2 regions of the Paraburkholderia sp. A3BS-1L genome follow, and region 1 is predicted to be linked to the other one. Evidence: riboswitches for the same ligand, from Rfam matches in the RefSeq annotation. Region 1 holds a riboswitch; the other holds the start of a gene.
What was found. A riboswitch is a leader RNA that binds a small molecule or an ion and turns the genes downstream of it on or off. The one in region 1 is predicted to bind thiamine pyrophosphate.
Positions count from the first base shown of each region.

Region 1 (15,257 bases):
CTCGAACCGGTAAGCCGTGAGGCGGCGGATTTTCGTCACACTACGTCTTTCGACGCCGCCCGCGAAGCTCTCGCGGATGTTCGTGCGCTGGACTATGCCTTCGCCTTAGCCTCTTGGCGCTGTAATACCGCGCCAAAGCCTTAGGCGCCCCCCGTCTAGTCTCTACACCTTCCTGGCCGGCGCGAACATGCACCAGCCGGCTTGGCTCGGCGTTGCCTCGGCACAATGCGCGCTTGCGCACTGCAAAGTCCAGGGGTTTCTCCGAATTTGAGGGGTTCTGCACCGGCCGTTTCCGGCTGGGCACTCAATCTAGTTTTAAGTCCGCTATGTTTACCAATTTCATCACGCCGGCAAAGCGGACGCGATTCTACCATTGGCACAGCGATTCCGGCTCAAGCCGATAACGATGCCATCCGACTCGCTACCCGCGCGTCACGCAACCGAAATGTTGCGCACTCAACGTGTTTAAAGCTCGCCCCCGGCGCGCGTCTGCGCGAGGGGCGGCACGATCGCGCACGCTCCGGTATGATCGGCACGCCTGAACTCATGCAGACGGCGTTTCGCCGGCATGAACGAGGGCAGCCTTTTCAGCATCTCATATCGCTGGGCGCCGCCCGCATACCGTGCACATGTCCACACCCGATTCCGCATCCGCTGGCGAACGCCAGTCGCTGCGCGGCTTGCTGCTTTTGCTCGCGACCATCGCGGGCGTCGCGGTCGCGAACATCTATTACAACCAGCCGCTGCTCGACGACTTCCGCCATACGTTCCCCGCCGGAGCCGCGTGGATCGGCGCGGTGCCCGCCGCCACGCAGCTCGGCTACGCCCTGGGAATGCTCCTGCTCGCGCCGCTCGGCGACCGCATCGACCGACGCCGCATCATCCTCGTGCAGACGGGGCTGCTCTGTCTCGCCCTGCTCGCCGCCGCCGCCGCGCCCTCGCTGCCGGTGTTGATCGGCGCGAGCCTCGCCATCGGCGTGCTCGCCACCATCGCGCAGCAGGCCGTGCCGTTCTCGGCTGAACTCGCGCCGCCCGAGCAGCGCGGCCACGCCGTGGGCACCGTCATGAGCGGTCTCCTGCTTGGCATCCTGCTGGCGCGCACCGCAGCCGGGTTCGTCGGCCAGTACCTCGGCTGGCGCATGGTGTTCGCCGCCTCGATCGTAGCGCTGCTCGCGCTCGCCGTGGTGGTCGTGAAAAAACTGCCGAAGAGCCAGCCGACTTCGACGCTCGGCTACGGCAAGCTGCTTGCCACGCTCTGGCACCTCACGGTCGAATTGCGCGGCCTGCGCGAAGCCTCGGCTATCGGCGCTTGCCTTTTTGCCGCGTTCAGCTTGTTCTGGCCCGTGCTCACGCTGCTGCTCGCGGGCGAGCCGTTCCACCTCGGCTCCGAGGTCGCCGGGCTCTTCGGCATCGTCGGCGCGGCGGGTGCGCTCGCCGCGCCATGGGCGGGCCGCTCCGCCGACAAACGCGGCCCGCGCGCCGTCATCACGCTCTCGATCGCGCTCATCGCCCTCGCGTTCGTGATCTTTGCGTTCTCGGGCACGAGCCTCATCGGTCTCGTGATCGGCGTGATCGTGCTCGATGTGGGCGTGCAGGCCGCGCAGATCTCGAATCAATCGCGCATTTACGCGCTGCGCCCCGAAGCGCGCAGCCGCGTGAACACCGTATTCATGGTCTGCTACTTCATCGGCGGGGCAACGGGTTCGGCGGTGGGCGCGGCCACCTGGCATGCGTTCGGCTGGATGGGTGTGTGCGCAGCCGGTCTGGGTTTCAGCGCGCTCGCGGCGTGGATTCACTACACCACGCGTGCGCAGTCCGACGCAAACACATAACCGTACATGACGCGTTCGCCGCGTGGAGCGCGTACACGCGCCGCATCGCGAATTCGCGACAGCGGCCAGGCACGGGATGTGCTGAAAAAGGGTTCACTCACTCAGCGGAGGCCCTTCTCATGAAACGCCTGATTGCCTTCTTTCTCATCACCGCGTCGGTTGCGGCGCTGGCCGCGTGCAATACCGTCGCGGGAGCGGGCGAAGATCTGTCCTCGGGTGGCCACGCCATCACGAACAGCGCCGAGAAAGCGAAGTAACCGGCGGCATTCGCGGCGCCGGCACACCTGCCGGCGCCGGAACCGCGCTGCTGCCAACGCGTTAGCGCGGGCGCAAAAACTTCGTGCTGCGAATAATGCGGCAAGTTCAGGACCCACGTCGCCTGTCGTCGAACAGGAACGAGAGTCCAACGCTGCCGAGAATCAGCACGGTGGCAATGATCGTGCCGAGGGTAATCGGCTCGCCGAGCGTAAGCGCCCCGATGATCACCGCGACAACCGGGTTTACATACATGCAGCTGCTCGCCACGATCGGGCTCGTGTGCCGGATCAAATAACCATAGGCAACATACGCGGCCATCGTGCCGATCACCATCAGGTAGAAGAACGCGACGACCGGCAGGACATGCAGCGCGCCCATACGCTCGCCGGTGATCCATGCCACCAGCGTCGAAATCGCACCTCCAAGACCGATCTGCAGCGCCGTCGCGATAAAGAGATCAGAGGGCAATTCGAGCCGTCCCGCGAGATGCGCACCGACCGCCCAGAAGAGCGCGCCGCCGAGAATCGCAAGGCTACCGCCCGCCGTGCCGCTCGCCCCGCCGTCGTGGCTGAGAATCGCGATGCCAACAAGACCCAGCGCCACTGCCGCCCATTCGCCCTTCACGACGCGCCGCCCGGCTGCCGCGGCAATGAGCGTGGCGAACAGCGGCACGGTCGCGACCATCACGGCCGCGGTGCCCGTGCCGACCGTGCGCATGCCATAGGCCAGCATGCCGCTCGACAGGCCCACCAGCATCGTGCCGACCACGCCTGCATTGCGCACCTGCGCAAGCGTCGGCATGGGAGGACGCCGGCGCACGGCGAACACAAAGAGCCCGATGCCCGCGAACAGATTGCGCAGGCCCGAAAGCAGCAGCGGCGGAAAAGAGCCAAGCGCCACGTGCACGCCGAGATAGGTCGAGCCCCAAACGAAGTAGACAACCGCGAGCGATAGCGCCACACGACCGCCGCGCGACTGCGGCAAGCGCACGCTGCGCGCGAGACGCCAGCATTGCGCTCCGGTCTGTATCAGCGCCTGTAGCAACCCTTGGGCAAGTGAGCCGCCGGTCCAGCGAGAAGGCAAACGGGGAGGCATGGTCATTGCACCGCGGAGAGACTGGGGGCTGACCGCGGACACCCCGCCGGTCGTGGGACGGGACGAATGAAGCGCAACGGCATGATCGAAGCAGCGAAAAGAAAGTGCGAGATGTGCCTCGATGCGCCGCAATGGAGCCACTAAGGACACGAAGAGCCCGAATCGGGCGTCACGCATTATGCAACAAGGCACCTGGTTGCGGACGAAGCGAGCACGCCTTTATGCGCAAGGCGTACAACTTGCGCGCAACCCCGACTGAAACGCCGTGCACGAACGCCCGCCGCGACGGGCCATAGCGTCGCTCTGCGGCAAGCCTTCGCCATCCCCTCGCCGACACCACACGCTTCGCCCGGGACGCGTTGCCGACGCAGGTCGTCCATGAATAACAAGACCGTGTTAACATGCCCTCTACCTTCAAAAAGCTTTCAGTTAATTCTGTCGTTCCCTATGCCTCCGTCGTTCACGCATCTTGCCGTGCATCTCGCCGCACCCTTGCCGCCACGCACCCAGCGCGGCGCGTCTGCGCGCGCGGGAACGCTTCTGGATGCGCGGTCCGCCGCCCGACGACACCTCCCCGGCTCCCAGGCCCCGCTCGCCGCCGCCCGGCGTCCATACTGAACCACCCTCCGCTTTCCGGAGCCGTTCGGTCGGGCTCCGGGCCGATCCCTCACTTTTTTCAATCCCGGATCGTAAGGAGAACCACCATGTCGAAGAAAATCCGCTATCTGACCGAGCTCGATCTCGCTCGCCTCGAAAAATGCGCCGCCGAGCCCGGTGCGGCCGCTGCACGCCAACCCATGCTCGACGACCTGCTCGAGCGCGCGGAGATCGTCGACTCGCGCAAGGTCGCCGCCAATGTCGTCACCATGAACTCGCAGGTCACGCTCGTGAACGAACGCACGGGCGAGGAAGTCACGTTTACCGTGGTCTACCCGGTGAGCGCCAACCTCGACGCCGGACGCCTGAACGTTTTTTCGCCCGCGGGCCTCGCGCTGCTGGGCGCGAAGCGCGGCGAGTCCGTGCGCTTCACGCCGCCGAGCGGTGCCGTCGAGACGTTCAAGATCGACCGCGTCCTGTTTCAGCCTGAAGCCGCAGACGATTTCACGCTGTAAGCAACGCGCGCCCGCGCTTGGCCTGGCACATTTCACATGCCGAAGCACTTGCCAGATCGTCGCAGCACGGTGTATCGTTTGGCCTGCTTACGCGGGGGTCCTGCGTCATGCGCCGCTTCGAATCGTTCACACGAATGTTCAAGCCGCGTATTGCGTGGGTGAGAAATACCCTTTGAACCTGATCTGGATAATGCCAGCGCAGGGAAGCGTCCGGACTTCGCAACGCAAACGCCTCACCTCATCACAGCGAAGTCCGTCCACGTTCCGTCTCATCTCCTGCTAAGCCGCTGTTCCCACATAGCTTTGCATGGAGAGAGGCATGAACGCCAACCCGAAATTCGTTTCCGCCAACGCGCACGTCGACGAAGCTGCAATCGCGCCGCTGCCCAATTCCCGCAAGATTTACGTAACCGGCTCGCAGCCCGACATTCGCGTGCCGATGCGCGAAATCACGCAATCGGACACGCCCACGGGCTTTGGCGGCGAAAAGAATCCGCCGATCTACGTCTATGACACTTCGGGCCCGTACACCGACCCCGAAGCGAAGATCGACATCCGCGCGGGCCTGCCCGCACTGCGTCAAGGCTGGATCGAAAAGCGCGGAGACACCGAAGCGCTGCCCGGCCTCTCCTCCGAATACGGCCGCGAGCGCGCCGCCGATTCGGCCACGGCCGAACTGCGCTTCCCGGGCCTGCACCGCACGCCGCGCCGCGCGAAGGCCGGCAAGAACGTCACGCAGATGCACTATGCGCGCCAGGGCATCATCACACCCGAGATGGAATTCATCGCCATCCGCGAAAACCAGCGCCGCGCCGAGTATCTGGAAAGCCTCAAGACGAGCGGCCCGAACGGCGCGAAGCTGGCCGCGATGATGGGCCGCCAGCACCCGGGCCAGGCATTCGGCGCGGCTGCCTTCGGCGCCAACGCCCTGCAGGAAATCACGCCCGAATTCGTGCGCGAGGAAATCGCGCGCGGCCGCGCAATCATCCCTGCGAACATCAATCACCCGGAAAGCGAGCCGATGATCATCGGCCGTAACTTCCTCGTGAAGATCAACGCGAACATCGGCAATTCGGCGGTCACGTCTTCGATCGGCGAGGAAGTGGACAAGATGACGTGGGCGATCCGCTGGGGCGGCGACACGGTCATGGATCTCTCGACCGGCAAGCACATTCACGAAACACGCGAGTGGATCATCCGCAACTCGCCGGTGCCGATCGGCACCGTGCCGATCTATCAGGCGCTCGAGAAGGTCAACGGCAAGGCCGAGGACCTCACGTGGGAAATGTTCCGCGACACGCTGATCGAGCAGGCCGAACAGGGCGTCGACTACTTCACGATTCACGCGGGCGTGCGCCTGCAGTACGTGCCGCTCACCGCCAACCGCATGACGGGCATTGTTTCGCGCGGCGGTTCGATCATGGCCAAGTGGTGCCTCGCGCATCACAAGGAATCCTTCATTTATGAGCATTTCGAAGAGATCTGCGAAATCATGAAGGCCTATGACGTGAGCTTCTCGCTCGGCGATGGCCTGCGTCCCGGCTCGATCTACGACGCCAACGACGAAGCGCAGCTCGGCGAGCTCAAGACACTCGGCGAGCTCACGCAGATCGCGTGGAAGCACGACGTGCAGGTGATGATCGAAGGTCCCGGCCACGTGCCGATGCAGCTCATCAAGGAGAACATGGATCTGCAGCTCGACTGGTGCAAGGAAGCGCCGTTCTACACGCTCGGGCCGCTCACCACCGACATCGCGCCGGGCTACGACCACATCACCTCGGGCATTGGCGCCGCGATGATCGGCTGGTTCGGCACGGCGATGCTCTGCTACGTCACGCCGAAGGAACACCTCGGCTTGCCGAACAAGGACGACGTGAAGGAAGGCATCATCACGTACAAGCTTGCGGCGCACGCAGCCGATCTCGCGAAGGGTCATCCGGGTGCGCAAGTGCGCGACAACGCGCTGTCGAAGGCGCGTTTCGAGTTCCGCTGGGAAGACCAGTTCAACATCGGCCTCGATCCGGACAAGGCACGCGAGTTCCACGACGAAACGCTGCCGAAGGATTCCGCGAAGGTCGCGCACTTCTGCTCGATGTGCGGTCCGCACTTCTGCTCGATGAAGATCACCCAGGACGTGCGCGACTTCGCGGCAAAACAGGGCATGACCGACGACGAGGCCCTGAAAAAGGGCATGGAAGTGAAGGCCGTCGAGTTCATCAAGCAAGGCGCGGAGATTTATCAGCGCCAGTAAGGCACGCAAGACGGTATGCTGCGCGCCGCGAAACAATTTCTAACGATTCCGACAACTCGTTGACAAGCGCATACACCCGGATACGGGAGGCGCTTCTACGATAAATGCATTGGAAGCGCATCAGGCACTAAACCGCCTGGTGCGCCTCGCCCGATACAACCGGAGTCGAAAAATGAAAACACTTGCACGCGCACGCACTCTCCTCACTGTGACAACGCTCGTTGCCGTAGTCGGCAGCCTCTCGGCTTGCGACAACATGTCGAGGCGCGACCGCGACACCGCAATCGGCGCGGGTGTCGGCGGCGTCGCGGGCGCGGCCATTGGCGGCAGTGCGCTCTCCACGATCGGCGGTGCTGCGGTAGGCGGCATCATCGGCAATCAGGTGGGCAAGTAAGGGCCACGTCTGCCCTGCCTGACACAGCGAAAAACTCACGACATAACAACAGGCAATTAGCCGGCAATCCGGGTTGCACATGCCGGCTTCAGAGAGGATACGCGGCGCATGTCTCGCAAGAGCATGCGCCGCGTTTGCATTTGGCCGCGACTATGCATGCGTGTGTTTGGGCATGCAGTCATGCAAGCACGCGAAAGATGCGGTGATTCAAGTGCAACACAGGGTGGCGGCGAGGAGCGTAAGCTCGATCGATCAGGTTCCGGGTGCCCAACGCACTTACTGCCGGCCGAGTAAGGAGTCCGCCATGAATCGCCCCTTAGCCGCCCTTGCCTCGCCTTGCAGCGCCTCGATGCGCCAATCCTCGTTGGAGCGCCCGTGGGCGCGCGGCGCGCTCAGGCGGAGCTCGATGCTCGCTGCAACGGCCGTCCTGCTCGCGCTTTCCGGCTGCTACTACTATTACCCATACGGCTATTCGCCGTACTACTACGGCACCGTGCCCGCCTCGAGCACGCAGCATGAAAACGCGGTCTTGCAGACCAATCCGCAAGCGAATCTGCCTGCCAACCCCGCACCCGCGGCCGTCCCCGATACACAGTATCCCGGGCCGCTGTATCCCTCCCCGCCCGTTGCTATCGCGGTGCCGGCCTGGCCGCTCTATTCCTCTTATCCGGCTTATCCGGCTTACCCCCCGTATTACCCCTATCCCGCGTGGGGATGGGGGGCGCCCGCCATCTCCTTTGGCTTTGGCTACTGGAGCGGTGGGGGCGGCCACTGGCATCACTAAGCGCCAGCCAGCGCCACGCGCGCCGCACGACCGTACTTTCCCTCCCTTGACGCTCCCGAACCATTTTCTATGCTGCTATTGGGTATCGGGTACTGAAGCACGGCCTTACTGAATTCCCCTCCCCATGGCGGCGCGCGGGTCTACCGCGCGCCGCGCGCACTGCCGACGCCACGCCCGGCACACCTTTGCGCCCGCACGCATCGATGCGCCGATACCAATCAGCATAAAGGAAACGTCATGTTCCACCAGCTGTTGACTCCCATCGGCAACTCGCTCTTCCTGTCGTTCATCGTGGCGGTGCTGCCGATCGCCGTGGTGCTCGTCCTGTTGGGCTGGGCGCGCCGGCCCGCGTGGCAGGCTTCGCTCGCGGGCCTCGTCGTGGGCCTCGTCGTCGCGATCGCGGGCTGGCAGTTCCCGGTCAATCTCGCTATCAGTTCGGTGCTCAACGGCGTGGTTTTCGCGCTGTGGCCGGTCATGTGGATCGTCGTCACGGCCATCCTGCTTTACAACATTGCGGTGCGCTCGGGGCGCTTCTCGGCGTTTCGCATGTGGCTGCTCGACAATCTGCCCAACGACCGGCGCATCGTGCTCGTGGTGGTGGGCTTCTCGTTCGGCGCGTTGTTCGAAGGCATCTCGGGTTTCGGCACCCCCGTCGCGATCACCAGTTCGCTATTGATCATGCTCGGCTTCCCGGCGCTCGAAGCACTCACCTTCACGCTGATCTTCAACACGGCGCCGGTGGCGTTCGGTGCGCTTGGCGTGCCGATCACGGTGCTCGGCGCGGTCACCCACCTGCCCGCCGACGCGCTCGGGCAAATGGTCGGCCGCCAGTTGCCGTTCTTCGCGGTGTCGCTGCCGTTCTATGTAATCGCCATCTACGCGGGCGTGGGCGGCATGCTGCGCATCTGGCCGGTGCTGCTGGTCTCGGGCGGCAGCTTCGCGCTCACGCAGTTCGTCACGGCGAACTACATCAACTACAGCCTGACCGATGTGCTCTCCTCGCTCGTCTCGCTAATCCTCACGATCCTGTTTCTGCGCGTGTGGAAACCCGCGCCCGACGCGCGCTTCGAGATCAAGGTCGACCGCGCCAAGGAAGTGCGCGGCGACGTCTCGGGCACGCAGGGATGGTATCCATGGATCATCGTGGCGGTGGTCGTGATTCTCTGGACGATCGCCAAGGTGTTCGCGATCGGCGACCTCAAGGTGCACTGGCCGGGTCTCGACAAGGCCGTCTACATCACGCTGTACAAGACGCCGTATGGCGCGATCTGGGACTTCCAGCCGCTCGGCACGGGCACCGCGATCCTGGTTGCGGCCATCATCACGGCGCTGGTCGTGCGGCTCAAGCCCGCCGACTTCGGCGCCGCGATCGTCGACACCTGGGTACAAACGCGCATCGCCATCCTGACCGTTGCCACCATCGTCGGGCTGGCGTTTTTGATGAACTACTCGGGCCTGACTTATACGCTGGGTCTCGGCGTGGCCTCGGTGGGCGCGTTCTTCCCGCTCGTCTCGGCGTTCCTCGGCTGGGTGGCCGTGTTCCTCTCGGGCAGCGACACCTCGGGCAACGCGCTATTCGGCAATCTTCAGGTGGTGGCCGCGCACCAGCTCAATCTGGACCCCGTGCTCATGGCGGCGACCAATTCGTCGGGCGGCGTCATGGGCAAGATGATCTCGCCGCAAAATATCGCAACGGGCGTGGCAACCACCGACCTCAAAGGGCAGGAAGGCTACGTGTTCGCGAAAACCTTCAAGCACTCGATCCTCCTGACGGTGCTGCTCGGCATTCTCGTGTGGCTGCAGCAAAACGTGTTCACATGGATGATTCCTCCGCATTGAAGACGGCGTGCAGCGTGAATGGAAAAACCGCCTGCGAATCGAGGAATTCGCAGGCGGTTTTTTTGATTGTCCCGGGGCGGCGTGGGCGACGCCCCTGCATTCGAGAATGCTTACTGCAGTTGCTCGACCACGAGACTCATGATCTCGCGAGCCGGCCGCGACGAGTCGACCTGCCCGTTGTCGTCGACGACCGACACGCGGGTCTGGTTCTCGGTCACGGCGCGCACATTGAGCTTGTACTGCTTCGCGACCTTGTCCTTGTGGCCGTGGAAGAGCTGGCTCCAGAAGCCCTGCTCCGCCGAGCTCAGATCCTGCGGATCCACGTAGCGCAGATAGTAGATACCCTTCGTGCGGTCGCGGTCGTCCACCGTGAAGTTCGAGCGGTCGAGCGCGACGCCCACACGCAGCCATGCGCGGTCGTACGGCTCGGCGAGCGTGAGTTCGGTCGACGTGTACTGGCCCCCTGCGGCGTTCGCCGCCGACGCATCGGACGGTGCACTCTGCCCCGCGACAGCAGCGTTCTGCGCCGCGACGGCGGCAGCGGCCGCGTCGGCACCCTTGGCCGGCGTCTTGCCGTTGGCATTCGCTTTCGCGTCGGCCTCGGCGGAGATCTGCGCGTCGGGCACGCCGGGCTTGGCGCGCGCGAGCGTCACCATGAGCCGCTTGAGGTACTCCGTTTCGAGCGCCGGATCGTTGGGCTTCGGCACCCAGTGGGTGGTTTCGTTGTTGGTGCCGGTCAGCTGCTCGCTCAGGCCCTTCTGGCTGATGAAGATGTACGTGCCGCCGGTGGGCGACGTTTCGAGGCGCGTGCGGTACTTGTTGCGCTCGGCCGTGACGTACGAATTGCCCGTGGCCCACGACAGCGTGTTGCGAATGAGGCCGTCGTTGATCTTCGGATGGGTTTCGTTCCAGTCGGTTTCCATCACGCCCTTGTCGCGCTGGTCGACCACCAGCAGGAAGCCCTGCTCCTGCCAGAAGCGGCGCACCTGCGGCCAGACCTGGTCGGGCGTGCGGCTGTCGATGACGAGCCAGCTTTCGGTGCCGTCACGCTGAATGTGCATGCCAGGCACCTGCGGGAGCACCTGGGTCTGGTCGGACACGGGCGCCGCGGCCTGAACCTGCTTGAGCGCGGACAGCGAGGTTTCGCCGCCTTGCGGAGGCAGCGAGCGCTGGTCGCCTGTTTCGTCGAGCAGGTTCGGCGGCACGGCCAGCGACGCCTGCTTCGCCTTCGCATCGCTGCGGTAATCGATCTTGCCGGGCGTCGGCGAACTGCAACCGGCGACCAGCCCGCCCGCCATCAGGAGCGCGAGCGCGCGTGCGGCAAGACGTTGGTGAAAATCACTCATGTTCGGGTAATCCCTTCGGCTAGGCCACGGGCTAGTTTCCGTGGATCAACCAGCCATTTTACCGGTGAGACGCCGCGCTGTGCAAAAACCGGGCGGCGACAGCACTGCACGGCATGCCTCAGCCCGTCAGACCGGCGCTCCAGACGCTGAATGACGGACCCCGCAGCCCGCTTTTACCCGATCTATGTAACGTTCATCAACATTCCATAAGCCACTCTCCACACCTGCGAATCGAGAAAATTTCTTTTTCTATCAATGCACTAAGGACGCAGACGCGGGGCCGCCAGTTTTGCGCCTCTCGACATTTGAAGTTCGCCGATCTTGCAGAAGCGGCCCGATGTTAATTTCCCCGAGAAAAAGAGATAAGCGCAAAGAACAACATACGGAGAGTTGACGAAAACTTACAGCTGCTTGCAGGCGGGCCGCGCTGCGGCCTTCGCCTGCCTCTTCTCGTGCCTCGCGGCCGGTGCCGCGCCAGCCCACGCAGCACTCGGCGACACAGTCCCGCCCGAGGCGCCACCAGCCTCCGCGCCCGCTAACGGCCTGACGCTCGCAGGCGGCGCAGCGCGCGTGACGCGCTACGTCGACACGGGCGGCACGCACTTCAACGCGTACATCGCCACCCATAGCGGCCAGATCTTCGCCTACACGTGGCAAGGCCCCACCCCGCCGGACCTCGATGCGCTGCTTGGCCGCTACGCCGCCGACTGGCACAGCGGCGCCGCCGCGCTCCATGCCGCCGGACGCGCCGGCCTGCACGCTGCACGCGTCGATACGCCCACGGTCGTCGTCGAATCCGGCGGCCACATGCGCAGCTATATCGGCCGTGCGTGGCTGCCCGCGGCATTGCCTGCGGGCGTCACGGAAGGGGACCTGCAATGAGCACGCCGGCCCGACGCGTTTCGCCCACGGGGGAGCGTGCAGGCGCGCGCTCCAGCGTACTCGCAGGCCTCCTCGCCGCAGTGCTCTCGGCAGTGCTCTCGGCCTGCGGGGGAAGCGGCAACACCGGCGTAGTAAGCGGCACGACGCCCGCCAGCACGCCCGCTGCCGCCAGTGCGCCGTCGAGTGCGAGTTCGCCGTCTGCGACCAGTCCGGACACATCCAGTACGACCGGCACCGTACCGCAATCGACCACGCCGAATGTCCTCGCGGTCAGTGTCGCAGCCACGCCTGAAGCCGCACGCAACATGCTCATGGCGAGCGTGACGGTATGCGTGCCGGGCACGACGACCTGCGCAACCGTCGATAACGTGCAGGTCGACACCGGCTCGCAAGGCCTGCGCCTGCTCGCCTACGCGCTGCCCGCCGGATTCGCCCTGCCCGCCGTCAATGCGGGCGCCAGTTCGTCACCCGCTGGTGAATGCGCGGCCTTCGGCACCGGCTATACGTGGGGCGCCGTGCGCAGCGCCGACGTGCGGCTCGCGGGTGAAGTCGCCCCTTCATTGCCGATCCAGGTGATCGCTGACCCATCCGTGCCAACCACGCCGAGTTACTGCCAGGGCTTCGGGTTCGCGATGATCAACTCCACCGCGCTGCGCTCGAACGGCATCCTCGGCGTCGGGACGTTCAATGCCGACTGTGGCGCAGCCTGTGTCAATCAGCCCAATCGTTCGTGGTACTACGCATGCCCTTCCGGCAACTGCACGGCGAGCGCGCAGCCACTCGCGCAGCAGGTGCGCAACCCCGTCGCGTCGTTGGCCACCGACAACAACGGCGTCGTGATCGATCTGCCCGCGGTGCCCGATACGGGCCAGAGCGCGGTGAGCGGATCCCTGATCTTCGGCATCGGCTCGCAACCGAACAATGCGCTCGGCAGCGCTACCGTGCTGCGCGCGAATACAGTTACGGGCTACGTGACGACCACAACCTCGGACGGTTCGATCTATCCGCTCAGCTATCTGGACAGCGGATCGAACGGCTTCTTCTTCGCGAACTCCGCCCTCACGCGCTGCGGCGTGTGGTACTGCCCGAGCACGCCACAAAGCATCGGCGCATCGATCAAGGGAACGGACGGCATCAGCGCACCGGCCTCGGTTTCGGTCGCGAACGCGCAAACGCTCCTCGCCAGCAGCAACTGGGCGTTCAACGACCTTGCAGGCTACAACGGCAATATGTTCGGCTGGGGATTGCCGTTTTTCTTCGGGCGGCGCATCTATACGGCAATCGAAGCTCAGGTGACGCCGGCGGGAACGGGGCCGTATTTCGCGTTCTGAGTGGCGCGCGCAAGCGCGCGGGTCACTCGTCGTCGACGTCCGGTGCGGGTGTGGTCCGGGCGAGCGCGCCCGGAGAAAGCCAGCGGAACGACGTGAGGCTGCCCGTCTTGTCGTAGGTGCACTCGGCAGCGGTGGACGGGCGCGGGGCCTTGTGCAAACCGAGCTTCACGGCAAGCGCCGCGATCGGCGTGGTGGGCTTGCTCTCCGCGACTGAAGCCGCGAGTGGGTCCGCAACAGGGGCGGACGCCGCGGAGACCCCGGAAGCCGCCGACATCATGGACGCAGCCGGCGGCGCCGACGCGCCACGCGCAGTCGCTGCGCCAGTCGACGTTGAAGTTGCAGTCGAGGTCGGCATGGAACTGGCCGAAACGCTCGCCGCACTCGCATCGGAGGCGCTTGCTGCCGCACCCACGGGCGCGCCCGCCAGAGCGGCGGCGGCCGATGCGCTGAGCCCGCCCGATGCCGGCAATGCGCCGCGATCGAGCAGCCCCTCGACCACGACGCGTTTGCCGCGATACGCCACGGCGGTATGCGTGACGGACAGTGCGCCCAGCGAAGCGCTGGCGAGCCGGGTGCGCATTTCCCGCGCGCACTCACTGGGATTCTGGTACTGCGCGACGCATCCCGCGAGCAGAGTGGCCCCGGCGGCGAGGCCGACGAGGCAAGCTTTCCGTTTGTTCATCGCTCTTGTTGCGCTTCTCGCGCGGTTCGGTTTTCAGGCTGCGGCAATTGTAGCGTACAGGCCGCAAGGACCCGAGGCGCACCGGACTTTGGCGCCGCTGCCGCGACCGGGGGCTCGCGGGCCGCGCCGGCCTGCTATCATCACTGCTGTATATTCATACAGTGCCGCGCGTGCTTCCCGACTCCCCCGATCCGTTCTATTACCTCGCGAACTTCGAGCGCGCGCTCGCCTCGCTCGATGCGCGCTGCGCCGACTTGTTCGACACAGCCGAGCGGCGCTTCATGCAAAGCTTCGGCGCTCTGCCGCGCGGCTCGCGCGCGCTGTTCGTACGCATGCTGATGCGCAAGGGCCCGAATTTTCGCGCAAGCAAACTCGACTACGCCGAGATTGGCTGCCCGCGCGCCGCGGCCGCTCCCCTCGCCGATGCCGGCTGGCTGGACAGTGCGCCCGTGCTTGCGTTCGATGCCCTCGCGGCACTCGTCACCAAAGCCGAGTTGCAGGCGCTCAGCGCGCGCCTGCTGGCCGATGCCGTTGCGCCCGGCGCGCGCGCCACGCGTGCCGAAACGCTCGAAGCCCTGCAAGCCGCTGCGCCCGAGGCGCGCGGTTGGTCAGCGTGGTTTCCGGGCTCGGCCGATACCGTCTTCCATTTGGCCGCCGCGCCGCTGTGCGAACGACTGAGGCTGATGTTCTTCGGCAATCTGCGGCAAGACTGGTCCGAGTTCGTGCTCGCCGATCTGGGCGTCTATCGCTACGAGTACGTCCCGCTCGACAGCGCGTCGCGCGCGTTCCGGCAGCGCGCCGACATCGACGCCTGGCTCGCGCTGCGAGACTGCCGCGAAACCTTCGATCTCGCGCCCGACGCCGCAAGCGCCGTCAACGCCGTGAGCGCGGCGCTCGATACGCTCGACATGCTCGCGCCGCACACCCGGTCCAACGACTGGCTGCGCTCGCGTCACGACCGGGTGCGCCACGCAGCGGGTCAGGCTGCAGAGCGGCTGGGCGAACCGGCGCTCGCCTGGCGCGCCTATGTCGACTGCGGCCATCCCGAGTCGCGCTACCGGCGCGTGCGCGTGCTCGAGCAGTTAGGTCGCCGCGACGACGCCCTCGCGCTCGCGCAGGCGATTGCCGGCGCGCCCGCGAACGAGGAGGAAGCACAACGCGCGACACGCACGCTCGCGCGCCTCGCGCGGCGGCGCAGCACGAGCGCGATACCAGCGGCGACACAAGCAGCAACACAGGCAGCGACGCGGGCAGAAATCGCGGCAACTCGCGTAATCGAAGCCAGCGATGCGCCGACGTTCACCAGCGCCGAACTCACGCTGCCCGCCGCCTGCGCGGGCCTGCGCGTGGAGGAAGCCGCGCGCCGGACGCTCGAGTGCGCGGACGCACCGGTCTTCTACGTCGAGAACACGCTCATCAACGGCCTGTTTGGCCTGCTCTGCTGGCCCGCG
Region 1 covers NZ_CP120442.1:1,307,713-1,322,969, reverse strand. The annotation lists gene P5W99_RS05985 (MFS transporter) at 630-1,832, shown strand; gene P5W99_RS05980 (entericidin A/B family lipoprotein) at 1,952-2,089, shown strand; gene P5W99_RS05975 (EamA family transporter) at 2,196-3,185, opposite strand; gene P5W99_RS05970 (GreA/GreB family elongation factor) at 3,890-4,297, shown strand; TPP riboswitch at 4,381-4,520, shown strand; gene thiC (phosphomethylpyrimidine synthase ThiC) at 4,617-6,548, shown strand; gene P5W99_RS05960 (glycine zipper 2TM domain-containing protein) at 6,721-6,942, shown strand; gene P5W99_RS05955 (hypothetical protein) at 7,349-7,726, shown strand; gene P5W99_RS05950 (L-lactate permease) at 7,964-9,565, shown strand; gene bamC (outer membrane protein assembly factor BamC) at 9,676-10,911, opposite strand; gene P5W99_RS05940 (DUF2844 domain-containing protein) at 11,302-11,793, shown strand; gene P5W99_RS05935 (DUF3443 domain-containing protein) at 11,790-13,124, shown strand; gene P5W99_RS05930 (hypothetical protein) at 13,147-13,806, opposite strand; gene P5W99_RS05925 (VRR-NUC domain-containing protein) at 13,977-15,257, shown strand, end outside.

Region 2 (15,257 bases), 1.7 Mb from region 1:
CGCTTCGCGGTGCGCAACTCGGGCGCGACGGCCGTTGTGGAAGGCACGGGCGACCATGGCTGCGAATACATGACGGGCGGAACGGTGGTCGTGCTCGGCGAGACGGGCCGCAACTTCGCGGCAGGCATGTCGGGCGGCGTGGCTTATGTCTACGACCCGGAAGGCACGTTCGCCGGCAAGTGCAACAAGTCGATGGTCGCGCTCGACCCGGTCCTGCAACAGGCCGAACAGGAACGCACCGTGGACCGCGCGCTGTGGCACGCGCGCGAAACCGACGAAGTGCTGCTCAAGGGACTCGTCGAGCGTCACTTCCAGTTCACCGGCTCGCCGCGTGCGAAGGCGCTGCTGGAAAACTGGGATGCGGCGCGCCGCCAGTTCGTGAAGGTGTTCCCGACGGAATACAAGCGCGCACTGGGCGAGCTCGGCGCGAAGAAGGCGAACCAGGAAGAGCTGGCCGCTTAGTTTTCGCGACGACGACGCCAAGACGAAGGAGCGCCCGCCGCGCGACATGAGTTACGACAACTCGCGCGGCGGCGGGCGCGGTCCCCTCACCGAATTAGATAGAGATAGACGAGAACCAAATGGGCAAGGCAACCGGTTTTCTCGAGTTCGAGCGCCAGCATGAGGCGTACGAAGCACCACTCACGCGCGTGAAGCACTACAAGGAATTCGTCGCGGCGCTCTCCGACGCCGACGCGAAGGTCCAGGGCGCGCGCTGCATGGACTGCGGCATCCCGTTCTGCAACAACGGCTGCCCGGTCAACAACATCATTCCGGACTTCAACGATCTCGTGTTCCGCCAGGATTGGAAGAGCGCGATCGAAGTCCTGCACTCGACCAACAACTTCCCCGAGTTCACGGGCCGCATCTGCCCGGCGCCGTGCGAAGCGGCGTGCACGCTCGGCATCAACAACGATCCTGTAGGCATCAAGTCGATCGAGCACGCGATCATCGACAAGGCCTGGGCTGAAGGCTGGGTCGCGCCGCAAGTCGCGAAGCACAAGACGGGCAAGAAAGTGGCTGTGGTCGGCTCGGGCCCCGCAGGCCTCGCCGTCGCGCAGCAGCTCGCGCGCGCCGGCCACGATGTGACCGTGTTCGAGAAGAACGACCGCATCGGCGGCCTGCTGCGCTACGGCATCCCCGACTTCAAGCTGGAGAAGTGGCTGATCGACCGCCGCATGCGCCAGATGGAAGCCGAAGGCGTGACGTTCCGCACCAACGTGTTCATCGGCAAGGGCGAATTGCCGGCGCACATTGGCAATACGGCCAAGCAGACCATCACGCCCGCCGAACTGAAGGAACAGTTCGACGCCGTGGTGATCGCGGGCGGTTCGGAAACGCCGCGCGATCTGCCGGTGCCGGGCCGCGAGCTGGAAGGCGTTTACTACGCGATGGAGTTCCTGCCGCAGCAGAACAAGGTCAACGCGGGCGACAAGCTGCCGGACCAACTGCTGGCCAAGGGCAAGCACGTAGTCGTGATCGGCGGCGGCGATACGGGCTCCGATTGCGTGGGCACCTCGAACCGCCACGGCGCGAAGAGCGTCACGCAGTTCGAGCTGCTGCCGCAGCCGCCCGAGGAAGAGAACAAGCCGCTCGTGTGGCCGTACTGGCCGGTCAAGCTGCGCACCTCGTCGTCGCATGAGGAAGGCTGCTCGCGCGACTGGGCGGTCGCTACCAAGCGCCTCGAAGGCAAGAACGGCAAGGTCGAGAAGCTGATCGCGGCGCGCGTCGAGTGGAAGGACGGCAAGATGGTCGAAGTGCCGGGTTCGGAGTTCGAAATGAAGGCCGATCTCGTGCTGCTCGCGATGGGCTTCACGCAGCCGGTCTCGCCGGTGCTCGAAGCGTTCGGCGTCGAGAAGGACGCGCGCGGCAACGTGCGCGCCGCGACCGAAGGCGAGAAGGCGTACTACACGTCGGTCGACAAGGTCTTCACCGCCGGCGACATGCGCCGCGGCCAGTCGCTCGTGGTGTGGGCGATCCGTGAGGGCCGTCAGTGCGCACGCTCCGTCGACGCGTTCCTGATGGGCAGCTCGGAGCTGCCGCGCTGAGATGGGTTGAGTAGATTCAAGCCGGCGAGCGATCCTCGCTGGCCGCAGTGGGCAACACGCAGTAAACACCGTCAAGCCGGGCCGCCTGTAAGGGTGGTCCGGCTTTTTTTCGCTGGCTTCCGTCGAGGTGGGCCGTCGCTGCGCGGGCCGGCGCAAGCGCATAAGGCCAGCAAACACTGGCAGGCGCGCTACCATGGGGCGGTTTTCCTCATCCCGAGGCCTGCCGATCATGTCCGAAGCCCGCGAGACCGATCAATGGCGGCGCTGCTTCGTCGCGCTCGCGCCCGATGCGCCTTCGCGCGACGCACTCGCCGCGCTCGACGTGCCGCCCAACGCGCGCCGGGTGCCGTATGCGCAGTTGCATCTCACGGTGGCGTTCATTGGCGCGATGTCGTTCGCGCAGGGCGAGTCGCTCGCGGCGCGCCTCGCCGAGCGTACGGTGCCGCCTTTGTCTCCATTCCCGCCCGCGTCCGTCACCAGGATCGAGTGCTGGCCGGGGCGTGCGCAGCCGCGCTTGATGGTGGCCGTGCTGGCCATGTCCGATGCGTTCACGGCGCTCGACTGGCGGGTGCGCTCCCTGATGGGCGAGGTGGGCTTGCCGCTCGATGCGCGCGCGTTCCGGCCGCACATCACGCTGGCGCGTTTTGCGCGCGACGCGCGCGGTGGGCCGCATGAGAACGGAGCGCCGGCGCTGCCGCCGTTGCGGTTTACTTCGCTCGTGCTGTATTCGAGCACGCTCGCGCGGCAGGGCGCGCGTTATGAGGCGCTCGCGAGCGTGGCGGTCTAACCCGCTCGACGCCGCAATTAGCGTCGATACCGCTCCAGCGTCAACCCATCGAGATCGATCTCGGGCTTGCGTCCGGCGATCAGATCGGCGACCACACGTCCCGAGCCCATCGACATCGCCCAGCCGGTCGAGCCGTGGCCGACATTGAGCCACAGCCCTTGAACGCCGGAACGGCCGAGCAGCGGCGCGCCGTCGGGGACCATCGGCCGGCGTCCGACCCAGAACTGCGCGGAAGAAGGCGTGGCCGCGTGCGGAAACCAGTCGTCGAGCACTTTCATGAGCGTTTGCAGCGCCTGCTCGCGCAGCGTCGTGCGGTGATCGCCGAGCTCCGCGGTGCCGGCCACGCGAAGGTAGGGCCCGAAGCGCGTGATGGCGGTCTTGAGCGATTCGTCCATGAGTGCGGCGCGCGGGGCTTTCTGCTCGTCGACCACGGGCAGCGTGGCCGAGTAGCCCTTCACCGGATACAGCGGCACCCGCACGCCGAACGGCGCGACGAGCGCCGCGCTTTCCACGCCGAGCGCCACTACGACGGCGTCCGCCGCGAGCGTTTGCGGCTCGGTATCGGCTACCTCGTTCAAGTCCGCGGGGCGCAGCACTTCGGCGGGCGCGCGGCGTTGCTCGCGGCGCTGCTCCCGCAGCTCGCGGCGGTTGTTCGCCGTGCGCCGCCCGGGCACGGGCCGCACGCGCACGCCGCTCACCCGGCCACCGATGGCTTCGAGTGCGAGCACTTCGGTGTCGAAAACGAACTTCACGCCGCTCGTCTCGCACACGGCACGCAGTTCGCGCGTGAAGCGTGCGCAGTCGCCGGCCTCGTCGTCGGGCAGATAGATGCCGGCCACGGGTTTCAAGCTCGACCACGCGAGGCCCGGCTCGATCTGCGCGCAGCCTGCGGCGTCCAGTTCGCGATAGGCGATGCCCGCGTCGCGCAGCACGCCCAGCGCCGGTTGGGCGAGTTCGACGTCGTAGTCGCTGCGAAAGATCTGAAGGTAGCCCTGGCTGCGCCCATATTCGAACGCATGCTGCGCGCGAAACGCGTGCAGGCACGCGCGGCTGTAGTAGGCGATGCGCTGCATGCGCTGCTTGTTCATGCGAAAGCGCTCGAGGTCGCACTCGCGCAGCCAGCGCGCGATCCAGCGCCATTGCGCGGCATCGAGCGTGGGCCGGAAAATCAGCGGCGAAGCGGGCTTGAGCAGGTACTTGACGAGCTTGGCCGGCATGCCCGGCGCGGCCCAGGGGGTGACGTACCCCGGCGCGATCACGCCGGCGTTGCCAAAGCTCGTGCCGAGCGCGACGCCCGGCTCGCGCTCGATCACCGTGACGTCGCAGCCCCGTTCGCTCAGGTAATACGCAGTGGCGACGCCGATCACACCGGCGCCGAGGACAATCGTTTTCATGCCGGTCGTAGTGAGTGGGGCGGGAACGGACGGTGTTGCACCACGTTCGCGCTCATTGTGCAGTGGGGTCCGCCGAAGGACGGGCAGACTCGCTGCCGGTCGCAGTTGCGGGATCGTCGGTCAGCGCCTTGCCCTTCGTTTCTGGCAGGCACAGCGCGGAGACGATCACGAGCAGATAGCCCGCGCCGGCCACCGCGCCGATCGCTTTCACGAGTGCCGTGGTCTGCGCGAGCGTGCCCACGAGGATCGGGAAGAACGAGCCGAGGCCGCGCCCGAGGTTGTAGCAGAAGCCCTGGCCCGAGCCGCGGATCGCATTCGGATAGAGCTCGGAAAGATAGGCGCCCACGCCCGCGAAGATCCCCTGCACGACAATGCCGAGCGGAAAGCCGAGCAGCAGCATGGCGGTGTCGGTGATCGGCAGCATCGTGTAGGCCATGCCGAGCGCGAACGAGCCGATGGCGAACAGGATGAAGGATGCGCGCCGGCCGATCTTGTCGCACAGAATGGCCCCGACGATATAGCCCGTGAACGAACCGACGATCAGCACGACCAGATAGCCGCTCGTGTTGAATACCGACAGATGGCGCACGGTTTTCAGATAGGTGGGAAGCCAGGTGGTGATCGCGTAGTAGCCGCCCAGCATGCCGGTGCACAGTGCGCTGCCGAGCAGCGTCGTGGCGAGGTGCGCGGGCGCGAAGATCTGCAGGAAATGGCCGTGCGTTTCGCCGCGCTCGCGTGCGCGGCGCGTTTGCAGGAACACTTCGGGGTCGCTCACGTTGCGGCGCACGTAGAAAATCCACAGTGCGGGCACGATGCCGATCCAGAAGCACGCGCGCCATGCGTACTGCTCGGGCAGCAGCGCGAAGAACGCCCAGTAGAGAATGGCGGCGGCGCCCCAGCCGAACGACCAACTGCTCTGCACGGTGCCCACCGCTTTCGCACGGTGTTGCGGCGAGCGGATCGTCTCGGCCATCATGATCGTCACGACCGACCATTCGCCGCCGAAGCCGATGCCCTGCAGCGTGCGCGTGGCGAGCAGTTGCCAGAACGAATGCGTGAAACCGGACAGAAATGTAAAGAGCGCGAAGGTGGCGATGGTCCACTGGAGCACGCGCACGCGGCCGTAGCGGTCGGCGAGGATGCCCGCGAGCCAGCCGCCGAGCGCCGAGGAGATCAGCGAGCTCGTCGCGATCATGCCGGCCTCGCTCTTGGTCATGCCCCAGGCGGCGATGAGCGTCGGGATCAGGAACGAGTAGATCATGAAGTCGAACGCGTCGACCGCATAGCCGCCGAAGCCGGCGTAGAGCGTGCGCCGCTCGCGCTCGTTCAGCTCCCTGAACCACTGGAAAGATCCCATTGTGCCGTCCCCATATTTGTTGTGCGCGCAACGACCCATGAAGCTGTGAAGCGGTGAGTCGCGCATGCGGTGTCCGGCGGGGCGGGCATCGCAGCAGGCGCTCGAACGGCGCTATTTTACGGTGCGAAAGGCATTCGCGGGCAGGGGAGTTGAAGGTCGGGGCGTGCGGTGGGGCAAGTGATGCCTGCCTGGGCGCCTCGCCCGGGGGGCTTCGGGGCGGTGTGCGAAGCCCGTTGCGCCGGGCCTCAGCCCAGCGTCAGGCCGCCGTCGACGTGGATCGTCTGGCCGGTGATATGGCGTGCGGCGTCGGACAGCAAAAAGGCGATGAGCTCGGCGATGTCGGCGGGTTCGGCCACGCGGCCAAGCGGCGTGGCCTCGGCGGCGCGCGCCCAGGCCGGCGCGTTTTTGGGCGACGGGCCCGCGTCCTTGCGGGTGTAGCCGGGCGCCACGCAGTTCACGGTCACGCCGTGTGGCGCGAGTTCGGCGGCGGCGCTCCTGGCGAGCGATTCGAGCGCGGCCTTGGCGGCCGCAGTGGCGGCGAACGGCGCATCGGCGCGGTAGCGGTGCGCGACGAACGAGCTGAGCGCCACCACGCGGGCGTGCGCCGAGCGCACCAGCGCAGGCCGAGCCTCGCGCACCAGCGCCGCGAATGCGGCGGGCATCGAGGCGAAGGTGGCGGCGAGCGTGTCGGGCTCGAGAGCCGTGAGCGCCTGACGCTGCGCGTGGCCCGCATTGGCGACCAGTTGATCGAGCGCCGAAAAGCGCGCGAGCGTTGTTTCGACGAGCTGCTCGGTTGCGCCTGCAACGGCCAGATCGGCGCAGGCCGTCGCGCAGGCCGCGCCTTGCGCTTCGCATGCTGCGGCAACGGCGGCGAGGCGCGCTCGCGCCGCGTCATCGGCGCCGCGCGCGTGCAGCATCAGCGCGACGCCGGGCGCGGCCAGGCGCCGCGCGAGCGCTGCGCCAATGCCGGAGCCTGCGCCCGTGATCAGGACGACGCGCGTGTTGGTATCGCCGCTCACGCCGCGACCCGCTCCTCAGGCGTGCGCTCGATCTCGAGCGTCTCGGGATGGTATGCCGCGAGCGACTCGCGGTGCGCCACGCTCACGATCGCCGATTTCGGCAGTCGTTCCATGAAGAGCTTGTAGAGACGGCTTTCGTTGTCGGGGTCGAGCGCGCTCGTTGCTTCGTCGAGGAACAGATAGTCGGGCTTGTGCAGCAGCACGCGCGCGCCCGCAAGCCGCTGCTGCTCGCCCGGCGAGAGCACGCGGGTCCAGTGCGCGGACTCGTGCAGGCGATCCACGTAGTCTTCGAGACGGCATGCGCATAGCGCTTCGCGACAGTCTTCGTCGCTGTAGTCGTCGGCGGGCGAGGGGTAGGTGAGTGCGGCCTTGAGCGTACCGATCGGCAGATAGCTCTGCTGCGGGATGAACATCATGCGCGCGTCGACGGGCGCGTCGATCGAGCCCTCGCCGAACGGCCAGAGGCCCGCGAGTGCGCGGATCAGCGTGCTCTTGCCCGCGCCCGAGGGGCCGCGCACGAGCCAGCGCGAGCCGGGCTTGATGGCGATGTCGCGCACCTCGGAGAGCGGCGTGCCGTTGGGCAGCGCGAGCTTGAGATGCGTGGTCGAGAGGGCGTTGTTGTCGACGTAATGCAGATTGATGCCGCCGTGCTCGGTGGCCGGCGAGACACTTTCCTTCAGGCGCGGCGAGTGCACCACGCGCACGAATTCGCGCAGACGGTTCACGGTGGCGCGCCATTCGACGAGGGTGGAGTAACTGTTGATGAACCACGAGAACGAGTCGCTCACGGTGCCGAATGCACTCGAAATCTGCATCAGCACGCCGAAGGTGAAGGCGCCCGCGAAGTAGCGCGGCGAGGCCACGACGATCGGAAAGATGATGGCGATCTGACCGTAAAAGCTCAGCACGAAGGTGAGGCGCTTCGTGTACTTCATCACGCGCCACCAGTTGTCGCGGATGTGGTGGAACAGGCCCTGCGCGTTGCTGCGCTCGGTGTCCATGCCGTCGTAGAGCGCGATCTGCTCGGCGTTTTCGCGCAGGCGAATCAGGCCGAAGCGGAAGTCCGCCTCCACTTTCTGCTGCTGGTAATTGATCGACACGAGCGGATGGCCGACCTTCTGGATCACGAGCGAACCGAACACTGCGTAGAGCGCGGCGGCCCACACCATGTAACCCGGAATCGTAATGGGCGTGCCGCCCACCGCGAACGTGAGCGCGCCCGCGAGCGACCACAGGATCATGATGAAGGAGACCAGCGTGACGACAGTGGAGAGCAGGTCGAGCGTGAGCGAGAGCGTGGTGGTGGCGAACGACTGGAGGTCGTCGCTGATCCGCTGGTCGGGGTTGTCGGCGAGGCGGTCGCGCTCGATGCGGTAGAACGCGCCCTGGCCGAGCCATTCGTTCAGGAAGCGCGTGGTGAGCCACTGGCGCCAGCGAAACCCGAGCATCTGGCGCAGATACCGCCCGTACACCGCGAGGATGATGAACCCGAACGCCAGCGCGGTGAAGATCATCAGCAGATGCGGGAACTGTTTGGCATCCTTGTTTTGCAGCGCGTTGTAGAAGTCGCGGTTCCAGTCGTTGAGCTGCACGTTGATCCACACGACGGTGAGATTCATCGCGATGATCGCCACCAGCAGGCCCCAGGCGACCCAGCGTTCCTCGGACACCCAGTAGGGCTTGATCAGACTCCAGGCCGTGATCTTGTGATGCTCGTTCTGATCCGGCGTGGCGCGGGGAGTGAGGTTGGTCATGTGCGTCCTGATGTTGTGCCGGCCCGCGGCCGGAATAGACGATACCCGCCGCACGCAGCGCCGGGGCGCAGCGATTGTGTCCCGAAGCGCTTAAGCAAGACTTAATCGCCAGCGCGCGGCGTCCGGGCGACTGGGGTGCGACATTGTCTCACCGCCCGTGCGAGCTGGGCGATTCACCGCGGTTTGGGCATTGTGCCAGAGCGGAAATGGCCGGCCGTCCCGTGGTGGTTTGCGGCGTGCGCGGCTTTTGTGGTCTAATGACCGCTGACGAAACAGGGGTGCTTCACTGGTATACCGCAGTGAGGCTGAGAGAGACCCTTCGCACCCGATCCGGGTAATACCGGCGCGGGAAGTTTCCGGAAAGTCTTGCTGGCGTCATGATTGATGAGTTCGACCGGTCGGTTCGATTCGGCCGGGTTCATTCAGGCGTCCAGATTCCCGCCGGGCAGCACGTGCCGCGCATGTCGGGTTTTGCGCTTCACGTCGTTTGCACGGCCGGCCTTGCCAGCCGGTTTCGTCCTTGGGTACGCATGCTTGTTTGCCGTACGGAAAGGATACGATGACCGTCTCTTCTACACCTTATTCTGATCATTCCCCGGTTTTTGCCGGTGCTTGCGCGTCTGCGTCCGCGATGCCCGATTTCGCCGTGCTCGGCGGCGGGCTATGCGGACGTCTCGTGGCATGGCGTCTTGCGGGCGCGGGGCATCGCGTGGCGCTCTATGAGCGCGGCGGGCCCGAGGGCGGCGAGTCGGCCGCCTGGATCGCGGCGGCGATGCTCGCGCCGCTGGCCGAGGCCGCCGTCGCCGAACTGTTGATCACCGAGTTGGGCATGGCCTCGCTCGAGACCTGGCCGCGCATTCTCGCCGAGTTGCCCGAGCCGGTGTTTTTCCAGCGCAACGGCACGCTCGTGGTCTGGCACCACGCCGATCGCACCGAGGCGCCGCTGTTCGAGCGCCGCGTGCGCGCGAACGCGCCGCGTGCGCTGGCCGACGCCAATTTCACGACGCTGGCGGCCGCGCAGATCGACGCCGCGGAACCGGCGCTCGCCGGGCGCTTCGCGCGCGGCTGGCTGCTGGCCGGCGAAGGCCAGCTCGACAACCGCCAGGCGCTGGCGGCGCTGGCAGCGGGTCTCGCGCAGCGCGGCGTGCAAACGCACTGGCATACGAGCGTGGATGACGCGAACCTGCCGCGCGCGCGCGTGACGATCGATTGCCGGGGCCTCGGCGCCAAGCCCGCGCTGCCGGCGCTGCGCGGCATTCGCGGTGAGGTGGCGCGCGTGCATGCGCCGGGCATCGGCCTCAGGCGGCCCGTTCGGCTGCTGCATCCGCGCTATCCGCTCTATATCGCACCGAAGCAGGACGATGTCTATGTGATCGGAGCGACCGAGATCGAGGGCGAGGACCGCTCGCCCGTGAGCGTGCGCTCGGCGCTCGAATTGCTGAGCGCGGCGTTCGCCGTGCATCCGGCCTTTGGCGAGGCGCGCATTCTCGAATTGAATTCGCAGTGCCGTCCGACGTTGCCCGATCATCGTCCCGCGCTCATCTGGGACGGTGGGCGGGACGACGGCCGGGGGAGCGGCACGACGCTGCGCGTGAACGGACTCTATCGCCACGGCTTCATGATCGCGCCCGCCGTGGCCGACGAAGCGGTGCGCGTGGCCGAGGCGCTGCTGGCGGGCCAGCTCGCCGATGCCGACGCCTTCGAGTCGCTGCGTCGCGAGTCGCGCTGGGCGTCGATGCTGCACGCGCCGCAGGGTGCCCACGAGCCCGCTTGAACCGCGGCGGCTCGAGCGCGCTCGGGAGCCGATCGCAAGCGAAAGCCGCGAGCGCGACACCACAAACAGGAGCCGAGGCGCACGGTTCGCGCCTTGCCGGAAACAACGTAGTCAGACGAATTGCCATGGATATTCAGATCAACCAGAAGCCGCTCACGCTGCCCGAAGGCGCGACCGTCGCCGATGCGCTCGCCGCCTTCGGCGCGCGTCCGCCGTTTGCCGTCGCCGTGAACGGCGATTTCGTCACGCGCACCCAGCACGGTGCGCGCACGCTTTCGGCGGGCGACCGCCTCGACGTCGTCAGCCCGGTGGCCGGCGGCTGATCGCACACGCGATCCCGCCGCTTTGCTCGCTTTGCGCGCGCCGCCCGTCCGCCGCCACCTGCCCAGGATTCAAGCCATGACCCATCATCAGACCGCCGATGCACTTACGCTGTACGGCGAAACCTTCGCGAGCCGCGTGCTGCTCGGCACCTCGCGCTATCCGTCGCTGCAAGCGCTCTCCGATTCGATGGAGGCCGCGCGCCCCGGCATGATCACCGTCGCGCTGCGGCGCCAGATGAATGACGGCACGGCGGAAGCCGGTTTCTTCGATCTGCTCAAGCGCCACGGCGTGCCGTTCCTGCCGAACACGGCGGGCTGCCTCACGGTCAACGAGGCGATCACTACTGCGCACATGGCGCGCGAAGTCTTCGAGACCGACTGGATCAAGCTCGAACTGATCGGCGACGACTACACGCTCCAGCCCGACCCGGTGGGCCTGATCGAAGCCGCCGCGCGCCTCGTGAAGGACGGCTTCAAGGTGCTGCCGTACTGCACCGAAGACCTCGTGATCGGCCGGCGCCTCCTCGATGCGGGCTGCGAGGCGTTGATGCCGTGGGGTGCGCCCATCGGCACGGGCAAGGGCGTGATCAATCCGTATGGCCTGCGCGTGCTGCGCGAGCGGCTGCCCGACGTGCCGCTGATCGTCGATGCGGGTCTCGGCCTGCCGTCGCATGCGGCGCAAGTGATGGAGTGGGGCTTCGACGGCGTGCTGTTGAACACGGCCGTGGCGCAGGCCACGCACCCCGAGGCGATGGCGCGCGCATTCGCGCTGGGCGTCGAGGCGGGCCGCACCGCGTTCCTCGCCGGACCGATGGCCGAGCGCGAGGCGGCCGTGGCGAGCACGCCCGTGGTCGGCATGCCGTTCTGGCATCAGGATGGAGGCGAGCAATGACCCAAACGCTGCGAATCAAGGATCGCGAGCTGTTCTGGCCGCCCGCGGACGAACTCACCGAAACGGCGGAGCGCATTCGCGCCCGCCTCGGCGACTGGCAGCCCACGCACGCGCCGTGGCGCCTGTGCCTGACGCCGCCCGACACGCCCAATGGCGGCGACCTGATCGTCGTGACCGACGCCGCGCCGCATCTCGCGAACATCGCGCGCTGGATGACCAATGGCGCGGGCGTGATCGAGGCGGCCGGCACGCCCTCGGCGGGCCGCGCCACGCTGCATCTGGGCGGCGAGCGCTACGCACTCGAAGGCACGCTCGCGGAGGACTGGATCCCGGCGCTGGCGGCGTTTCTCGACTGCGGCTTCGATCCGCACGATGCGCTCGTGCTGGCGCTCGCCTGGCGCGACGGCGACGAGCAGCAGGACGACGCATGGCCGATCGACATCGCCCGTTTTCCGCGCGTGCTCGGCCTGCCCGATGCGCCCGCGCAGCCGTTCGCGCCGTGCCCCGCGAAGCTCGGCCTCTATCCCGTGCTGCCGACCGCCGACTGGGTCGAGCGCGTGCTCGATTACGGCGTGAAGACCGTGCAGCTGCGCAGCAAGCAGCCGAAGTCGCCGGAACTCACGCGCGAGATCGAGCGCTGCGTCGCGGCGGGCCGCAAGCATGACGCGCAGCTCTTCATCAACGACCACTGGCAGGCGGCGATGGCCGCGGGCGCGTACGGCGTGCATCTGGGCCAGGAAGATCTGCGCAAGGCGGATCTGAACGCGCTTGCCGCATCGGGCATCCGCCTCGGTCTGTCGACGCACGGCTATTTCGAGATGCTCACCGCGCTGCATTTCCGGCCGAGCTACATCGCGTGCGGCGCCGTGTTCGCCACCACGACCAAGACCATGCCGACGGCCCCGCAAGGGCTCGCGCGTCTGGCGCGCTACGTGCAACTGCTCGACGGCGTGGTGCCGATGGTCGCCATCGGCGGCATCGACTTTGCCGCGCTGCCCGCGGTACTCGCAACCGGCGCGCCCAGCGCGGCGGTCGTGCGCGCCGTCACCGAGGCCGCCGACCCGGCTGCCGCGGTTGCTGCGTTGCGCAACGCGTTTACGCAATAATTAGCCCGCTTCGCCGCTGGCCGCACGCCGGATTCGTTCCGGGCCGGCCGGCGCGCAAGCGCGAGCCGTGGCGTCCTCGGGGATGCCCGACTTGCATCAAGGGGCTTGGGCGTGCCACGGCAGCATTCGTACGATGGCCCTATAATCCCGCCTTCGTATAAATGGACTGCCTGCTACGTGCCCTCGAACTCTGAGACCCTTCTGGAGCTGCGCGACGTCGACTTCGGCTACGGCGACCGGCTCGTCCTGTCCGGCCTGAACATGCGCTTTCGGCGCGGTCAGGTGGTTGCGGTCATGGGCGGCTCGGGCGGCGGCAAGACCACGGTGCTGCGGCTGATCGGCGGCCTCGTGCGCGCCCAGCGCGGGCAGGTGCTGTTTCAGGGTCAGGACATCGGCGCGCAATCACGCGACAGCCTTTACGCGCTGCGCCGGAAAATGGGCATGTTGTTCCAGTTCGGCGCGCTCTTCACCGACATGTCGGTGTTCGAAAACGTTGCGTTTGCGCTGCGCGAACACACCGATCTCCCCGAAGAGCTGATCCGCGACCTCGTGCTCATGAAGCTCAACGCGGTGGGCCTGCGCGGCGCGCGCGACCTCGCGCCTTCGGAGATTTCGGGCGGCATGGCGCGGCGCGTGGCGCTGGCGCGCGCAATCGCGCTCGACCCTGAGCTCATGATGTACGACGAGCCGTTTGCTGGTCTCGACCCCATTTCACTCGGCATCACCGCGAACCTGATCCGTACCTTGAACGACGCGCTCGGCGCCACGTCGATCCTCGTCACGCATGACGTGCCCGAATCGTTCGCGATTGCCGATTACGTCTATTTCCTCGCGAACGGCCACGTGCAGGCGGAGGGCACGCCCGCCGAGCTGCGCGCCTCGACCGACCCGATCGTGCGTCAGTTCATCGACGGCGCGCCTGACGGCCCGTTCCGCTTTCACTACCCGACGGACGTGCCGCTCGACGCGGACTTCGGCGTCGGCGGAGGCCGCTCATGATCGGCGCCATCAGTTCGCTCGGCCGCGCGGTCCTCGACTCGATCTCGCGTGCGGGCCATGCCACGCGCTTTTTCATGCGCCTCGTGCTGGAATTCTTCCCGCTGCTGCGCCGTCCGCGCCTTGTCACGAAGCAGATCCACTTCGTCGGCAATTATTCGCTGCTGATCATCGCGGTGTCGGGCCTGTTCGTGGGCTTCGTGCTGGGCCTGCAGGGCTACTACACGCTCAACCGCTACGGCTCCGAGCAGGCGCTCGGGCTGCTGGTTGCGCTCTCGCTCGTGCGCGAGCTCGGCCCCGTCGTCACGGCGCTGCTGTTCGCGGGCCGCGCGGGCACCTCGCTCACGGCCGAAATCGGCCTCATGAAGGCGGGCGAGCAACTTACGGCTATGGAAATGATGGCGGTCGACCCGGTGCGCGTCGTGGTCGCGCCGCGCATGTGGGCGGGCGTGGTCGCCATGCCCATTCTGGCGGCCATCTTCAGCGCGGTCGGCATTCTGGGCGGCTACGTGGTGGGCGTGCTGCTGATCGGCGTGGACGCGGGCGCGTTCTGGTCGCAGATGCAAGGCGGCGTGGATGTCTGGGCAGACGTGGGCAATGGCGTGATCAAGAGCATCGTGTTCGGCTTCGCCGTCACGTTCACCGCGCTGTATCAGGGCTACGAGGCAAAGCCCACGCCCGAAGGCGTGTCGCGCGCGACCACGAGGACGGTCGTGTACGCGTCGCTCGCGGTGCTGGGCCTCGACTTCCTGCTCACCGCGCTGATGTTCAGCTAAGGATGGAGCGCGGGCGCCTCGTGCATGGCGCCGCCGCAACGGATTCTGATTGGAATGACGATGAAAAAGACTGCTCTCGACTTCTGGGTCGGCCTGTTCGTGGTGCTGGGCTTCATTGCGCTGCTGTTTCTCGCGCTGAAGGCCGGCAACATGAGCTCGCTTTCGTTCCAGCCGACCTACCCGGTCAAGCTCAAGTTCGACAATATCGGCGGACTCAAGCCGCGCGCGCCTGTGAAGAGCGCAGGCGTGACCGTGGGCCGGGTGGCGTCCATCGGCTTCGATACGAACACCTATCAGGCGCTCGTCACCATCAACATCGATCAGCAGTATCAGTTTCCGAAGGACTCGTCGGCGAAGATCCTGACCTCGGGCCTGCTCGGTGAGCAGTACATCGGGCTGGAGCCGGGCGGCGACACGGAAATGCTCAAGGCCGGCGACACCCTCTCCATGACTCAATCGGCGATCGTGCTCGAAAACCTGATCGGCCAGTTCCTCTACAGCAAGGCTGCCGATTCGGGGGCTTCGAAATCGGGTAACAACGCGGGCAACAGCGCCGGCAACAGCGCGGGCAACAGCGCCGCTGCGCCCGTGCCGGCCCCCGCGAACGGGGCTGGCGGCGAGCACGCCGCTCCCGCGCCGGCACCCGCGTCTGCGCCGGCTGGCTCGGGCGCGGCAGCGCAATAAGGAGAATAAAAAATGACGATCCCTCGCATGCGCACCCTCACGGCCGGGGCCGTGGCGCTCGCGCTGACGGCGTGTTCGACGGTGCAGACGCCGTCGAAGGACGATCCCTGGGAAGGCTTCAACCGCTCGATCTACACCTTCAACGACACAGTCGATCAGTACGCGCTCAAGCCGGTTGCAAAGGGCTACGTGAAAGTCACGCCGCAGCCGGTACGCGACAGCGTGACGAACTTCTTCGCGAACATCGGCGATGTCTACAACGCGGCCAATAATCTGCTGCAGTTGAAGATCGCCGATGGGGTCGAGGACGTCATGCGGATCGTGATCAACACGGTCTTCGGCGTGGG
Region 2 covers NZ_CP120442.1:2,961,405-2,976,661, reverse strand. The annotation lists gene P5W99_RS13575 (glutamate synthase-related protein) at 1-462, shown strand, start outside; gene P5W99_RS13570 (glutamate synthase subunit beta) at 582-2,048, shown strand; gene thpR (RNA 2',3'-cyclic phosphodiesterase) at 2,278-2,835, shown strand; gene P5W99_RS13560 (D-amino acid dehydrogenase) at 2,853-4,229, opposite strand; gene P5W99_RS13555 (MFS transporter) at 4,282-5,586, opposite strand; gene P5W99_RS13550 (SDR family NAD(P)-dependent oxidoreductase) at 5,832-6,605, opposite strand; gene P5W99_RS13545 (ABC transporter ATP-binding protein/permease) at 6,602-8,359, opposite strand; TPP riboswitch at 8,624-8,728, shown strand; gene P5W99_RS13540 (FAD-dependent oxidoreductase) at 8,991-10,133, shown strand; gene thiS (sulfur carrier protein ThiS) at 10,259-10,456, shown strand; gene P5W99_RS13530 (thiazole synthase) at 10,533-11,348, shown strand; gene thiE (thiamine phosphate synthase) at 11,345-12,454, shown strand; gene P5W99_RS13520 (ABC transporter ATP-binding protein) at 12,632-13,453, shown strand; gene mlaE (lipid asymmetry maintenance ABC transporter permease subunit MlaE) at 13,450-14,226, shown strand; gene mlaD (outer membrane lipid asymmetry maintenance protein MlaD) at 14,281-14,910, shown strand; gene P5W99_RS13505 (MlaA family lipoprotein) at 14,923-15,257, shown strand, end outside.
Region 2: linked by a shared signal. The riboswitch ahead of P5W99_RS13540 (FAD-dependent oxidoreductase) and the one ahead of thiC (phosphomethylpyrimidine synthase ThiC) in region 1 are both predicted to bind thiamine pyrophosphate.